One region of the Paeniglutamicibacter sp. ORCA_105 genome, then DNA from elsewhere that is predicted to be linked to it. Evidence: riboswitches for the same ligand, from Rfam matches in the RefSeq annotation. Region 1 holds a riboswitch; each other region holds the start of a gene.
What was found. A riboswitch is a leader RNA that binds a small molecule or an ion and turns the genes downstream of it on or off. The one in region 1 is predicted to bind S-adenosylmethionine.
Positions count from the first base shown of each region.

Region 2: linked by a shared signal. The riboswitch ahead of ACIPUB_RS10675 (hypothetical protein) and the one ahead of ACIPUB_RS04140 (methionine ABC transporter ATP-binding protein) in region 1 are both predicted to bind S-adenosylmethionine.
Region 3: linked by a shared signal. The riboswitch ahead of ACIPUB_RS16085 (OsmC family protein) and the one ahead of ACIPUB_RS04140 (methionine ABC transporter ATP-binding protein) in region 1 are both predicted to bind S-adenosylmethionine.
Region 4: linked by a shared signal. The riboswitch ahead of ACIPUB_RS04875 (hypothetical protein) and the one ahead of ACIPUB_RS04140 (methionine ABC transporter ATP-binding protein) in region 1 are both predicted to bind S-adenosylmethionine.

Region 1 is NZ_JBIXLM010000005.1:136,493-140,055, reverse strand. Features, by position in the region: gene ACIPUB_RS04150 (MFS transporter) at 1-679, shown strand, start outside; gene ACIPUB_RS04145 (SDR family NAD(P)-dependent oxidoreductase) at 758-1,510, shown strand; SAM riboswitch class I at 2,078-2,172, shown strand; gene ACIPUB_RS04140 (methionine ABC transporter ATP-binding protein) at 2,295-3,101, shown strand; gene ACIPUB_RS04135 (methionine ABC transporter permease) at 3,094-3,563, shown strand, end outside.
Region 2 is NZ_JBIXLM010000018.1:34,935-38,497, forward strand. Features, by position in the region: gene ACIPUB_RS10665 (zinc-dependent alcohol dehydrogenase family protein) at 1-532, opposite strand, end outside; gene ACIPUB_RS10670 (agmatine/peptidylarginine deiminase) at 829-1,857, shown strand; SAM riboswitch class IV at 1,965-2,095, shown strand; gene ACIPUB_RS10675 (hypothetical protein) at 2,118-2,402, shown strand; gene sucD (succinate--CoA ligase subunit alpha) at 2,497-3,399, opposite strand; gene sucC (ADP-forming succinate--CoA ligase subunit beta) at 3,416-3,563, opposite strand, start outside.
Region 3 is NZ_JBIXLM010000037.1:38,122-41,684, reverse strand. Features, by position in the region: gene ACIPUB_RS16100 (FAD-dependent oxidoreductase) at 1-255, opposite strand, end outside; gene ACIPUB_RS16095 (VOC family protein) at 441-872, opposite strand; gene ACIPUB_RS16090 (MarR family winged helix-turn-helix transcriptional regulator) at 1,152-1,655, shown strand; SAM riboswitch class IV at 2,017-2,135, shown strand; gene ACIPUB_RS16085 (OsmC family protein) at 2,175-2,720, shown strand; gene ACIPUB_RS16080 (hypothetical protein) at 2,817-3,059, opposite strand; gene ACIPUB_RS16075 (bifunctional metallophosphatase/5'-nucleotidase) at 3,239-3,563, shown strand, end outside.
Region 4 is NZ_JBIXLM010000006.1:135,097-138,659, reverse strand. Features, by position in the region: gene ACIPUB_RS04885 (acyl-CoA thioesterase) at 1-55, shown strand, start outside; gene ACIPUB_RS04880 (hypothetical protein) at 194-505, shown strand; gene ACIPUB_RS04875 (hypothetical protein) at 659-1,093, opposite strand; SAM riboswitch class IV at 1,109-1,232, opposite strand; gene ACIPUB_RS04870 (histidine phosphatase family protein) at 1,279-1,884, shown strand; gene ACIPUB_RS04865 (APC family permease) at 1,961-3,331, opposite strand; gene ACIPUB_RS04860 (amidohydrolase) at 3,328-3,563, opposite strand, start outside.

The DNA of each region.
Region 1 (3,563 bases):
GGCACTGGGAACCTTGTTGCGCAAGTATCCCGGTCAGCTCTTCAAGCTCTTCGGTTTTATCGTGCTGGTCAACGTCGCCTTCTACCTCGTGCTGACCTATATGCCCAGTTACCTGACGACGACCTTGGGACATGGCTCGGTGGAGTCCAACATGACGCTGGTTCTCATCCAGCTGGTGATGATCGCCTTGATCGTGCCGTTGGGGGCACTCAGCGACCGGATTGGACGTAAACCGCTGCTGGTGACCGCAAGCATTGGCTTCGTGCTGCTGTCGGTGCCGGCGGTGCAATTGATGCAGTCCGCCGGATTGTTGGGGCAGATCGTGGGCATCGGCACCCTGGGCCTCTTGCTGGTCATGCTGCTCTCGACGATCTCCTCGACGCTGCCCGCGTTGTTCCCGACTTCGGTGCGCTACTCCGGATTCGCCATTGGCTACAACCTGTCCACGGCCGTCTTCGGCGGCACCGCGGCGGTGGCCAACGAGGCGCTGATCGGTGCGACCGGAAATTCGCTGGTACCGGGGTGGTACCTGATGGCTGCGGGCGTGATCGGGCTGATTTCGGTGCTCACTTTCAAGGAGACCGCGGGGCGTTCACTGCGGGGCAACGTCATTCCGGGCAGCGACGACAAGCAGCGGCGAGAGCTTGGTGAAAGGCTGGTGGGGGCGGGACGCCCCTAAGCGACAGCCGCCCGGGCCAGGAATTGATCGGCCCCGCAAAACAGTAGGACAAACAGCGAAGTGAAGGAGGACAGCGCAGTGGGAGAAAACCAACGCGTCGCACTGGTCACCGGCGCCACCTCGGGAATCGGAATCGAGATTGCCCGACGACTGGTGGCAGATGGCATGAAGGTCGTGGTGACCGGGCGAAATGAGGAACGCGGAAAGCAGATGGCCGAAGAACTCGGCGAGTCCGGCTTCTTCGTGCGGGCCGAACTGACCGCTTCGGGTGCCGCGCAGTCATTGATGGACACGGTGCTCGAACGCACCGGAAGGCTTGATGTTCTGGTGAACAATGCGGCCATTGACCACATCAATTCCTTACTCGACACCCCGGAGGAGGAGGTGCGGGAAACCTTTGAAATCAACACCTTCGCGGCGATTTCCTGCCTCCAAGCTGCGGGGCGGGTCATGCGGGAAACCGGCGGAGGGGCGATCATCAATGTGACCTCGCGGCTGGCAAGCATCGGGGTTCCCACCATGGGGATCTACAGTGCGAGCAAGGGCGCGATGCTGGCGCTGACACGGGCCGCGGCGGTGGAACTTGCACCGCACAACATCAGGGTCAATGCCGTGGCCCCGGGGATGACACGTACCCAGATGTTTGAGGACTGGTTGGCCGGACACGAGGATCCCATGGCCGCGGAGCGAGCGGTCTCCGAAGCGATTCCGCTGGGTCGAGTGGCGCTGCCGGAAGACGTTGCCGAAGCGGTGGGTTATTTTGCCAGTGCCACCAATACTTACGTCACCGGCGTTTCCTTGCCGGTCGATGGCGGCTATTTGGCCAAGTGAGCCAACGACGATGAACCCGCAGTGACCTTCCGCCCACGCGGATCCCGGTACCTGCGGGTTTGTTGTGGGCGGCTGCGGGTCGTCGTGTAAATACCGCGGGCGATCCATGGGGTAACCACGGAAATAGGCCTGTTGGTCGCTGCGCGGTTGCCCGCGGACTTCGGTCTATAGCGATCGGGCATGGTGACGGCCGTGGGTGTCTTTGCCGTCGCGTAATCTTTGTCGGCGCCGCCGGTGGCGCAGCAGAGGGGCACCGATTATTTCGCAAATCCCACGGGTGGCGAACCTTGATGGTGCTCGGACGAGCGTTCACCTATGGGCTGGAATTGGCTGGGCAAGACCGGGGCGCGCTCGTGGTGCGCATTATCAACATGACGCAATCATGAAGCAAGGTAGGGCGGATCGACGCTTCATCTTCCGACTTATGACGGTTCATGAAGCAAATCAAGCGCGAGAATCGTTCTGTGAGTCGATTTGTTTCATAGGAACCCGATTTGTCTTGGTTCGATCGAAGATTCTGCGACACACTTGAACTGTTCGGCGTTGGCAATCGACCAACGCCAACACACACCATCCAGAGCGGCTGAGAGACCTGGCTCGTTGACGCCGCAGCAACCACTCCCGTCCTTGGGATCCGGTGCTACCGCCAGGACCGATGGAGATAGCCAACCTCTGCGCGGTCCGCCGAATACTTTCGTTCTTACGCACGTATTTGACTGATTTGCCATGTCGCGGCGTTCCTCGGGTGAACCGAGAGGAGTAGGACATGATCAGCATTCAAGGCGTGTCAACAGTTTTCCCTCCGGCGGAGGCACCCTTCACTGCGGTGGACAACGTCTCGCTGGAAATCCCGCGGGGCTCGATCCAGGGAATCATTGGATTTTCCGGTGCGGGCAAATCAACGTTGCTTCGCAATATCAATCTCTTGGAGCGCCCGACGAACGGCCGCGTGGTGGTTGACGGTACGGACCTTACGTCGCTGAACGACGAGGAATTGCGCAGGGCTCGGCACCAGATCGGGATGATCTTCCAACATTTCAACCTCCTGAACAACCGCAACGCCGTTGAAAATGTCGAGCTTAGCCTGAAGTTCGCGGGAGTAGCCAAGAAAGAACGCCGCCGCCGCGCCCACGAAGCCTTGGCAATTGTGGATTTGGCTGACAAAGCCAAGGCATATCCGGGACAGCTGTCAGGCGGACAGAAGCAACGCGTGGCCATTGCCCGTGCGCTGGCCACCGAGCCAAAGGTATTGCTTTGCGACGAGCCGACATCAGCCGTGGATCCGCGGACCACTGCGTCGGTGTTGCAGTACGTTTCGGACATCAACGCCCAGTTGGGAATCACCACCGTGATCGTCACGCATGAAATGAACGTCGTCAAGGCAATCGCCGACAACGTCGCCGTCATGGAAGAAGGCCGAGTCGTCGAACAATTCGACATCAGCGCACTTCGGAATCCCTCGTTTACACCGGCGACCGCCATCGGCCGGTACCTCATTTCCGATGACATCACCTTGGACCGCAAGCGCCAGGTCCGCGGCACCGAATCCGCAAGCTTCGGCGCACCTTCGAAGGAGGCCTCCCTTGTCTAAGTTTGCCGCGGCCGTCAGCGTACCTGCTTCCTCCACCAACGGCAGCGGTGCAGCGGCCTTCGACCTCAACCGCGTTATCGAGCTTTGGCCTGAAATTGCCGCGGCAATCGGCCAGACCTTGGCCATGCTCGTCGTGTCCATCCCCATCGCGATCCTGGTGGGAACGCCCTTGGGTATTTGGCTCTATTCAATGGCCCCCCAAGGCCTCCGGCCCCGGCCGAAGCTGCATCGCATTGTCGATGGTTTCGTCAACACCATGCGGTCCTTTCCGTTCCTGATCTTGCTGATCGCGATCATTCCTTTCACCCGGTTCGTCGTTGGAACAACCATCGGTACGGCAGCCGTGATTGTCCCGCTCACGATCAACGCGATTCCCTACTTTGCACGCTTCGTTGAACAGAATCTCACGCAGCTCGGCAGCGGCGTCGTTGAAGCCGCACGGGCCATGGGTGCGACCCGCGG
Region 2 (3,563 bases), on a different contig from region 1:
CGCTCCGGCCGGGCTCGACGCGGGCCCCGAGGGCTGCGTGGTGGCCGGTGCCCATGACGTCCGAGAGTGCCAACAGCGACTTGGACAGCGCTTCGTCGGGCTCCGTGACCCCGGGTACCGTGACGAGCGTACCGTCCGCGTTGGGCACCCGCACCACCTCGCCTTGCCCGCCGTCCACGGGCAGCCCGTCCTCGTCTACCCCGCCCCAGTGGGCCCGGTGCTCGCAGGCGACCTGGACGCCGTCTCGGCACGGAGGGCAGGCACCGCAGCTGTTGGCCCAGGGGGCCACCACGAAGTCGCCCACGGCCAGCATTGAAACCCCTTGGCCGACCGCGGCAATACGGCCGATGAATTCGTGGCCGATGCGCCGGGGCCTGGGCGTTTGGCTAACCCCGCGGTAAGGCCACAGGTCCGAGCCGCACACGCAGGCGGCGGTGACGCGCACGATGGCATCGGTGTCGGCGAGCAGGGTGGGCTCGGGGCAGTCCTCGACGCGGATGTCCCGCGGTCCGTGGATCAGGGTGGCGCGCATGTGTTCCTCCGCAAAGTGGTGGGCCGGCAATGGTTCCAGCCTATGCCCGGGAGCTCCGCGCGCCACCGACGAGGAAGTCGGCGAGATCGTCGCCGCCGTAGCACTGAACACGCTGATCAACTTCTACAACAAGGCCGCCGGCGGGCCCGGTGCGCTTCACGGGGCACCCCTTGCGCAGGATTCGCGCAGACGCCATAATAAACGAACGACATTCATTTATTGTGACGCCGATCCCATGCGCCCCCTGCCGGGCCCTGGTGCCTCGCGCGCCACCGACCCCCGCAGGAGCACGCATCATGAGCTGGTCAATGCCCGCCGAGACCTCGGCCCAGAAGCGCGTCTGGATGGCCTTCCCCCACGAGGGATACACGCTGGGCGACACCGAGGCCGAGGCCCACGCGGCCCGCTCGACCTGGGCCAACGTGGCCCACGCGGTGGCCCGATTCGCCCCGGTCGTCATGGTGATGGACCCTGCCGACGTGGAAATTGCCGCACGCTACCTCGATGAGCGCATCGAGATCCGCACGGCCGAGCTCAACGACGCCTGGATGCGCGACATCGGGCCGACCTTCGTCACCGACGAGCACGGCGGGCTCGCCGCGGTGGACTGGGTGTTCAACGGCTGGGGCGCCCAGGACTGGGCGGCCTGGGACAAGGACGCGTTGATCGGCAAGCGGGTGGCCGAGTGGGCCGGCGTTCCCCGCGTCGCCTCGAGCCTGGTCAACGAGGGCGGCGGCATCCACGTCGACGGTCAGGGCACAGTGCTGGCCACCGAGACCGTGCAGCTGGATCCCGGGCGCAACCCCGGCATCACCAAGGCCAAGGTCGAGGAGGAGTTCGCGCGCACCCTGGGCGCGGCCAAGGTGCACTGGCTCCCGCGCGGACTGACCCGCGACAGCGAGGAGTTCGGCACACGCGGGCACGTGGACATCGCCGCGACGCTCTCCTCCCCCGGCACCGTGCTAGTGCACATGCAGGAGGATCCCGGGCACCCGGACTATGCTGTCAGCCGGGAAATCGCCGCATCCTTCCATGGCGCCACCGATGCGCGGGGCCGCGAATTCACCGTCATCGAGGTCCCTGCCCCCGCGACGCTGCGCGACGACGAGGGGTTCGTGGACTACAGCTACATCAACCACCTGGTCATCAACGACGGCGTGGTGGCCTGCACCTTCAACGACCCCAACGACGAAAAGGCCCTGGCTGTCCTTGCCGACGCCTACCCGGGGCGCACGGTGGTGGGCGTGGACGCCCGCGAGCTCTTCGCCCGCGGCGGCGGCATCCACTGCATCACCCAGCAGGAGCCGATGCCGACGGCGAAGTGAACCCCTCTCGGGAAGTCAAGGTCACTCCCCGTCACAGATGACCGTTTGTTGCTCCCCGCATGCCCGCGCTGGCAAAGTGTCCCCGCTTCGCCGTAGGGTTGGTACAGCTTCACGAGTTCTGGTTGCCCTTGCGCAAAGCTCCGACTGACCAGACGCCAACCCCATAGTTGCACGGTGGGTGGTTCGGATGACGAAGCGGCCCTGTCGCGCATCCCGCGCGGAGGGGCAAGGACAACGAACCCCAAGGACGTGTGCACATCATGTACAGCCCCACCCTGACTTCCGCCCCCACCGATAACCCGCTTCCGCGCTTCACCGGCGACTGGATCACCGCCTGGCTCCACCTCGACGCGGACACCGACCTGCTGCACATTGGCGCGGGTCCTGACGAGTGGGTGCTCGAGGCACTGGCCCCGCACAAGCTCTCGGCCGCATTGGTCGGCCGCGGCCCAGCCGAGGTCCAGTTCAACCCCGAGCTGCTGGTTCTCCTGCTGCCCGGGGCCCACGAACTGGTCGGCAGCTCGTTCTTCCGCCTGCGCGCCTAGTTCCAGTCGGCTCCAGCCGGCTTAAACACCGGTGGCGGTCACCGGGCTGCCAAGGCAACCTGGTGACCGCCACCGAAAAGGTGCGCTCTATGGCTTAGAGGGCGGCGAAAACTTCGCGCAGCAGCGTTGCGGTTTCCGACGGGGTCTTGCCGACCTTCACGCCGGCAGCCTCAAGTGCTTCCTTCTTGGCCTGTGCCGTACCGGCCGAGCCGGAGACGATGGCTCCAGCATGGCCCATGGTCTTGCCTTCGGGAGCGGTGAAGCCTGCCACGTAGCCGACGACCGGCTTGGTGACGTTGGCCTTGATGAAATCGGCTGCACGCTCTTCGGCGTCGCCGCCGATTTCGCCGATCATGACGATGGCCTTGGTCTCCGGATCCGCCTCGAACGCAGCCAGGGCGTCGATGTGGGTGGTGCCGATGACCGGGTCGCCGCCGATGCCGATGGCGGTGGAGAAGCCCAGGTCGCGCAGCTCGTACATCATCTGGTAGGTCAGGGTGCCGGACTTGGAGACCAAGCCGATCGGGCCCTTCTGGGTGATGTTGTTCGGCGTAATGCCGACCAGTGCCTCGCCCGGGGTGATGATGCCGGGGCAGTTCGGGCCGATGATGCGGGTGACCTGGTTGCCGTCGGCGTCGACCTTGGACTGGGCAAGTGCCCAGAACTCGGCCGAATCCTGAACCGGAACGCCCTCGGTGATGACAACGACCAGGCCGATGCCTGCCTCGATGGCCTCAACGACAGCATCCTTGGTGAATGCCGGCGGCACGAAGACGATGGAAACGTCTGCGCCGGTTTCGGCCATGGCTTCCGCCACTGCGCCGAAGACCTTGATTTCCTTGTCGCCGTGCAGCACCGTGGTGCCGGCCTTGCGGGCGTTGACGCCGCCGACGACGTTGGTGCCGGCCTTCAGCATCAGAGCGGTGTGCTTGGTACCCTCGCCACCGGTGATGCCCTGAACGATGACCTTGGAGTCCTTGTTAAGGTAAATGCTCATGTTCGCGTATCCCTACTTACTTCGCTGCGTTGGCGAGCTCGGCGGCCTTGTCGGCGCCCTCGTCCATGGTTGCTGCCAGGGTGACCAACGGGTGGTTGGCCTCGGCCAGGATGCGGCGGCCCTCTTCGACGTTGTTGCCGTCGAGGCGCACGACCAGCGGCTTG
Region 3 (3,563 bases), on a different contig from region 1:
CGCGGCGGTGAGCTTGTCCCGGCGTAGCACCGCGGCGTCGAAATATTCCGGATCCAACCCGGTCCCGGTGCGGATGTCCGCGTCGTGGATCAAGGCCTTCGTGGGAACACAGCCGATATTGATGCAAGTTCCCCCATACATGTCCGCCGAGGCCTCGATGATTGCCACGCGGTGCCCCGCACGGGCCACGGTGCCGGCGAGCGTCTTTCCGCCCTTGCCCCAACCAATGACAATGAGATCGAGATCGTGTTCCATGGGGCCATCCTCTTTATATGCGGAAATGCAGTGTTGACTACGCTCGAGTCTTCTCTGCCGCGGTGCAAGAGGTCAAGAAGGAGAACGGTGCAAAGGTGCGTGGAGCCCGCCCGGAGCGGGTCGATCCCCACGCACCTTCATGCCGTTTGACGCCTTCGGTCTTCGCTCACGGGCCGGTCCTGCGGTTACTGCCCTGCGGTGTCCGGTCCCGCGATGTTGACCATCCAATCGACGCCGAATTTGTCGGTGAGCATGCCGAACCAGTCGCCCCATGGCGCCTCGGCAAGCTGTTCGCCGATCTTGGCCCCGTCGCTGAGCTTTTCCCAGTAGCCGGTCATTTCTTCCTTGTCGTCACCGCTAAGTGTGACGGATATGGCGGTTCCGCCCTTCCACTCCATGGAGGCGGGCGTATCCGCGGCCATCAGGTTCATTCCATTGGGTGCCCGCAGGTGTCCATGCATGACCTTGTTGTCGTCTTCGGGATCGCCGGTCTTCGCGAAATCGAAGTCCGCGAAAGGACGCAGATCCAATTCACCGCCAAATACCGACTGGTAGAACTCCAGCGCGGGACGCGCGGTGTCACGGAAGCTGATGTACGGGTTGAGGATCGTGCCCATGGTGTTCTCCATCGTTTGGCGGGGTTCAACAACTAGCAATTCTGCCCGTCACGATGGGTTCCGGGAACCCCCTCGGACCGAGTTCTTTTAGTGGTCGTGCGGAGCGCTTCTCCTGACGGGGACGGCCCTCCCTTAGTCAGGAATGCGGCAGCGGCGAACAGTGGTTTTCCACACCTGCGTTTCTGCCGCCACTGGCCATGGATGCGGTGCCAGCGTACGAAGGTCGAACGTACCGTCGCGAAGATGTCGAAACGACGGATCGCCACTAAAATGAATCCCATGACTTCACCGTTCCCCGATTCCCGGCCCGACCCGGGACCGGCAGCCGACTCCGGAACCTTTGATCCACTGATCGAGGACGTGGAAAAAGAATTCTCGATCATGGTCGTCAAGGCGCGCCAGGCCATTCGCAAGCGCGCCGCCGCCATCCATCCGGAACTCCAGCCGCTGGGCTACAAGGTACTCTCCATCCTGGCGCGCGAGCACGCACAGCAGCAGATCATCTTGGCCGAGGAACTGCAGGTGGACAAGGCCACCATGAGCCGGATGATCAAGTGGCTCGAAGCCAAGGAACTGGTCACCCGCGTCCCGGATCCGAACGATGGCCGGGCCATGCTGGTCAGCATCACCGACACCGCACGTGTCGGATACCTGGCTTCCAGTGCAGCGTCCCGCCAATTGCTCCGGAACCGGCTCATCTCCTGGGACCCCGAGGAAATCAAGCGCTTCGCCGACCTGCTATCGAAGCTGAACGCCAACGACGCCTCGCAACGCGAAAGCTGATCCCCCGCACCAACAAACCATCGGCTCCGGTCCCTCACTTGCCAGGGCCGGAGCCGATGGCGTCGGCAGGCACATGTGCTCCGCCGGCATGCCCCGCTCTGTGGGCTCCGGGGTCCTTCGCCAATGCCGCTTCCCGAGTTGGCGTGCGGCGACGCACCGATCGTCCAAGCTTCAGAATCGTCCCAAGCGGCCACAACGGGTTCTTCGCCGCACAGCCTCAAACGGGACCAACGATTCGCCGCAGTGGGAAATTAGCTGGGCCGGACAGGCACTTGTTCGACGAAACGACCGATTCACCGTGAAGATTTGTTAAGGTCTCTCTTTGCGCAGCCACCGCGGAATCGGCAAGACTCGTCAACAGAATCACGAGTTCCAATCATTCACGGCCCTGGCCGATTGGATCGCAACCCCCTTCGTCATAGCGGGGTGCGCCAGGTGAAGATTCGACGCCGACCAATCGGATCGGCGTAAGTATGGCGTTGCGCAAGGCATGCGCCAGCTACGAAAGGATCGTTTCCCATGTCCGAAACCCTGATCGACAGCACCCTGGATTCCATTCGCGCCGAAAAGCTCACCGCGGCCGGCACCGCATGGGGCGAGCGCATTGCCGCCAACCCGGCCAACGCGGAACTGACCTTCAAGGCCAGCGGCGTGTCCACCGGTTCGGTGGCCAGCGAAATCACGGTCGGCAAGCACCGCTTCATTGTCGACGAGCCCGAGGGGCTGGCCGGTGACGACGCGGCCGCCAGCCCGGTCGAGTTCGCGCTCGGCGCGTTGATTTCCTGCCAAGTCGTGGTCTACCGCCTCTACGCACACCAGCTGGGCATCAAGATCGACTCTCTGGAAATCAATGCAGAGGCAGACCTGGATGTGCGAGGTCTCTTCGGCATCGAGGAAACCGTCCGCCCGGGCTTCGGCGAGGTGCGCCTGACGGTCAAGATCGACGGCCCGGAGACGCGCGAACGCTACGAGGAGCTTCAGGCAACCGTCGATGCCCGGTGCCCGGTGCTGGATATCTTCAGCAACCCCACGCCAGTCAGCGTGGAACTGGTCACTGCCGGCTAGCTCCGCCATGAACCGACCGTGGGTTGGTGCCGTTCGAGGGGACAGGCACCGGCCCACGGTTTTTTGTTTCCCGGGACCTACGCGCTTCGGCAAAAACTACTCGCCGTAGTCGGTGTCCTTGTAGGGGATGCCGGCCTTGTCGTAGGTGGTCCAGATCCCCACCTGGCGTCCGCGATCCAGGCTCCCGGAACGCATCAGCGTGCCGTCAATCCTGAACCATTCCCAATCCCCATGGATTTCCCCCGCCAGGGTGAACCCGCGCGCCCATAGGCTGCCGTCCTTGTGCAGCTTCTCAAAGGGTTTTAGTTCAAGGGCCTTCTCCGCGTCGCTACCGGTCATGGATTCATGCTGCCATAGGTGGCCCGGGGCGGCGAGGACATGTCGCTGCGGCATGGCAAGCCACGTTGACAACCCTTGGACTGCGCCCTACCGGTGGGTAGGATCAGCCGCATGTGTCCCCGCCGGTTCACGTGGACGTGGACACCTCAACCCGTCACTCTTCTTGAGGGAGAACCAACGTGTCCGAGAAACGTCCCTTGCGGCGCAATGCATTGGCCGCTGCCGCAGCATTAACACTGCTGGCCTCGGCTGCCATCGCCGGCCCGGCGCCGGCCCAGCCCGCCGACCCGAATTCACACGGCCAGGGCAACAAGCAGGACAACAAGCCAACAACCACCATCGAATTGGTGGGCATCAACGACTTCCACGGCCGCATCGAGGCCAACGACGCCGAGGCCGGGGCCGCCGTGCTCGCCGGTGCCGTGAAGGATTACAAGGAAAGAAACCGCAACACGCTCTTTGTCTCGGCCGGCGACAACATCGGCGCCTCCACGTTCACCTCGT
Region 4 (3,563 bases), on a different contig from region 1:
CCCGGGGAACAAGGAAGCGCTGGCGCACTACGCGGCCGACCCGATTTTCCGCTAATGCTTTCTCTTTCCGGACGCAATGGACAATCGTTGCCGTGCAAGGCCTAATGCCCAGCCCCACCTAGGGACACGTCGAACCGTCACATTGAGACAAGCCTTGGACTCTCCCGTGCAATGCGTTGCTATTGTTCGGAGCATGAGCACTGAAACTGCACCTCAGGCCGACACCGTGTCCTTGGACGGCCGAGTATTCTGCGGCGTTGAGAATTCTGCAACAGGAGAAGTAGGGCAATCCACCACATTTACCTACCACCAAGATCACGAAGTGGTTTGGGCAGAGTACTCCGGTGGGGCGGTCGTCCGAGGCTATCTCGTCGGCACTCGCAATGCGGATAAATTAAACTTTCGCTACGTACACCTTGGCGCTAACAAGGAAACCTCAACCGGAGTTTGCGAATCGGTCATCGAGGTCCTTGAGGACGGTCGGGTACGTTTCCATGAATCGTAGGCATGGGAATCCCGACCGGAAACAGGAAACAGCATTGTCGAAGAGCTGAAGCAATAGCTCGTTCTAAACCACCGACAAATGCGTGGCCCGCCAAACACCGGTGGACTGCGACCGCCAACCTTGTGTCCAAGGCGGTTTTCGCCGCCCGGAATCCTAGGAAAGTTGCAGGTCACCCGTCAGGGACTCGAAGTCGCGGGCCAATTCCTCATCGCGGTCGAAGGTACATGCAGAGAGCGGTTCGGTGCTGAAGGAAAAGTAGCGCAGCCCGGCACTGTGGCGCGGATCGGCGGGAAGGGCAATCGCGTTGTTGTGGAAATTCACCCGCCCGAGTGAAATCCCCGGAGCCGGCTGCGGCGCAATGCGCAGCAGTTGCACAATGACCGGTAGGTCGTGGGCGAACACCTGGTGGTGGGTGCCTCCGGCAAAGACATGCAGTGTCAGGCCCTGGGTCAGGGACATCGCGACCTCGATGTCAGCGGGCGCCCAAAGCGTGGGGCGGGCCATGAGGCTCCTGATGGCCCGGGGATTGGTGCGGTGTCCGGAGTGGAACGAGGTACAGGTGTCGATGGAACGTGACTCATTGCGCAAGGTGGCGGCGCCTTTCGTGTGCTCTTGTCCCCAAGGCAGCGGCTGCTGCCAGGACCGCTTCGTCATCCGAACCACCCTTGAAGCATGGGGTTGGTGTCGCGCCGGGTCGGAGCCCAAAGCTGGCGCGTGTCTCGTGAAGCTGGTTTCATCGTACCAAACCACCGGCGACGTTTTAGAGTGAGTGAATGAGACTCATCTTGATCCGCCACGGGCAGACAGCCTCCAACGTGGCCCAGGCCCTGGACACCGCGGCCCCCGGCGCGCCGCTGGATGAGACCGGCCTGGCCCAGGCACGGGAACTAGTTCGGAGGCTCGGTGCCGAAGATGTGGACGCGGTCTTCTCCTCGCCGTTGCTGCGCGCCAAGATGACCGCAACGCCCTTGGCCGATTCCCGCGGACTTATCCTTGCCGAGCACGTGGGGCTGAGCGAAATCTCCGCCGGTGACCTGGAGATGCGCAACGATCCCGAGGCCCAGCTTGCCTACCGTGACGTGTTTTTCCGGTGGCTTTCAGGCGACCTTGCCGCCAAGGTTGCAGGCGGCGAGGATGCGCACACGGCACTGGATCGATTCAACTCAGTCATCGAACAGGCGCGCGCCGCTGGGACCGGAAAGCTGGTGGTGGTCAGCCATGCCGCAATGCTGGTGACATGGCTTGCCTCCCGAAGCACCAACTTCGACCCCGGCCTGCTGAGCCCTACGCCCCTGGCCAACACCGGGGTGGTGACGCTGGATGCTGCCGCCAAATCGCGGTGGACCATGCGCAGTTGGCAGGACCGGCGTCTGGACTAGAGGGTCCCGTTCGGCAAACGGCGATGCCGCCCGCACGGCGCCGAAACGTCGTGGGGGCGGCAATTCAGGATCGGCGTCAGTCCTCGAAGGAAAGCTTCGGCGGGGACGTGCGAAAGCCCTTGGTGCGGATGGCCAAAAAGCCGATTCCCGCGGCGAACCACATCAGTCCCACCACAAGACTGACGCCGGAGAGTGAGGTCCACAACCAAATGGTCAGCGCGAATCCCACCAGGGGCATGAGCAGGTAGAGCAACACCGAACGGGCACCGCGCGCCTTAGCATCCATGAAGAAGGTCTTGATGACCGAAAGGTTCACCATGGAGAACGCAACCAGGGCCCCGAAGCTGACCACCGAGGCCGCAGTCTCCAAGCTGACGAAGAGGTAGGTCAGCGACACCGCGGAGACCACGAGGGTGGCATAGACGGGGGTGGAAAAACGGCGATTGAGCATGCCCATGCGGCGCGGCAGCAATCCGTCACGGCCCATGGAGTACAGGATTCGGGTCACGCTGGCCTGCGAGGCCATGGCCGAACCAAATGACCCCACAACGTAGACCGCCACAAAGATCGCGGTGAGCACCGAACCGCCGACCCCTGCCATGAGCTCGACGCCCGCGGCATCCGGATCGGTGAAGGTGGTGTGGTCCGGGTGGATCAATGCCCCGGCCCAGCCAACGACGATGAAGATCAGGCCGCCGGCCAAGGTGGTGAGCACGATCGCGGCGGGAATCGTCTTGCCGGGATTCCTCGCATCCTCCGACAAGGTCGAAATAGCATCGAATCCCAGGAACGAGAGCGAGAGGATGGCAGCGCCGGAGAAGATCGGGCCCAGGCCGTCGGCGCCAAAGGAGAACGGTGCCAACAGGCTTGGGGCATCGGCGTTGAGGACCTGGTTGAGCACCAGCGCCACGAAGATGCCGATCATGAGCACCGAGGAGGCGACCACCGTGGCGCTGAGCCGGCCGATGAACTTGATGCCGATGATGTTCAGGCCCAGCACCAGCACGAGGGACACCAGCGAGAACGCCCAGGCGGGGACCGCAGGGAACTGCGTGTTGAGATAGATGCCGATGAGCAGAAAATTGATCATCGGGATGAACAAGTAGTCGAGCATCAGCGTCCAGCCCGTGGCAAAACCGACAGTTCCGCCGAAGGCCTGCTGGGTGTAGGCGTAGGCGGATCCGGCCTGCGGCACCGCCCGGGACATCTGGGCGTAGCTGAAGGACGTGAACAGCATGGTCACCAGCCCCACGATATAAGCGGCCGGCAGATGTCCGTTGGTCACCCCGGTCACCACGCCGTAGGTGGTGAACACCGTGACCGGCGCCATGTACGTCAGTCCGAAGAGCACCAGGAAAGGTATGCCCAGGACCCGCTTGAGCTCGGTGGGACGGGCGCCGTGTATGCTGCCGGATGCCGGAACATGAGCCGAGATCTTGGTATTCATCGTATTCCGTCCAATGCCGGTTCGGGTGTCGTCAGGTGGGTGGGTTTGCCGGCAAGCCAGGTGCCAAGGACCTTCACGCCGGCCACGTCGTGTTCCGCGATGGAGCGTGGATCGCTCTCCAGCCAGACCAGGTCCGCGATCTGCCCCGCTGCCAGGGTTCCGCGTTCGTGGTCGGCAAAGGCCTGGTAGGCGACCTGGGCGCTGTAGGAGTCCAGGGCATCGACAACGCCGT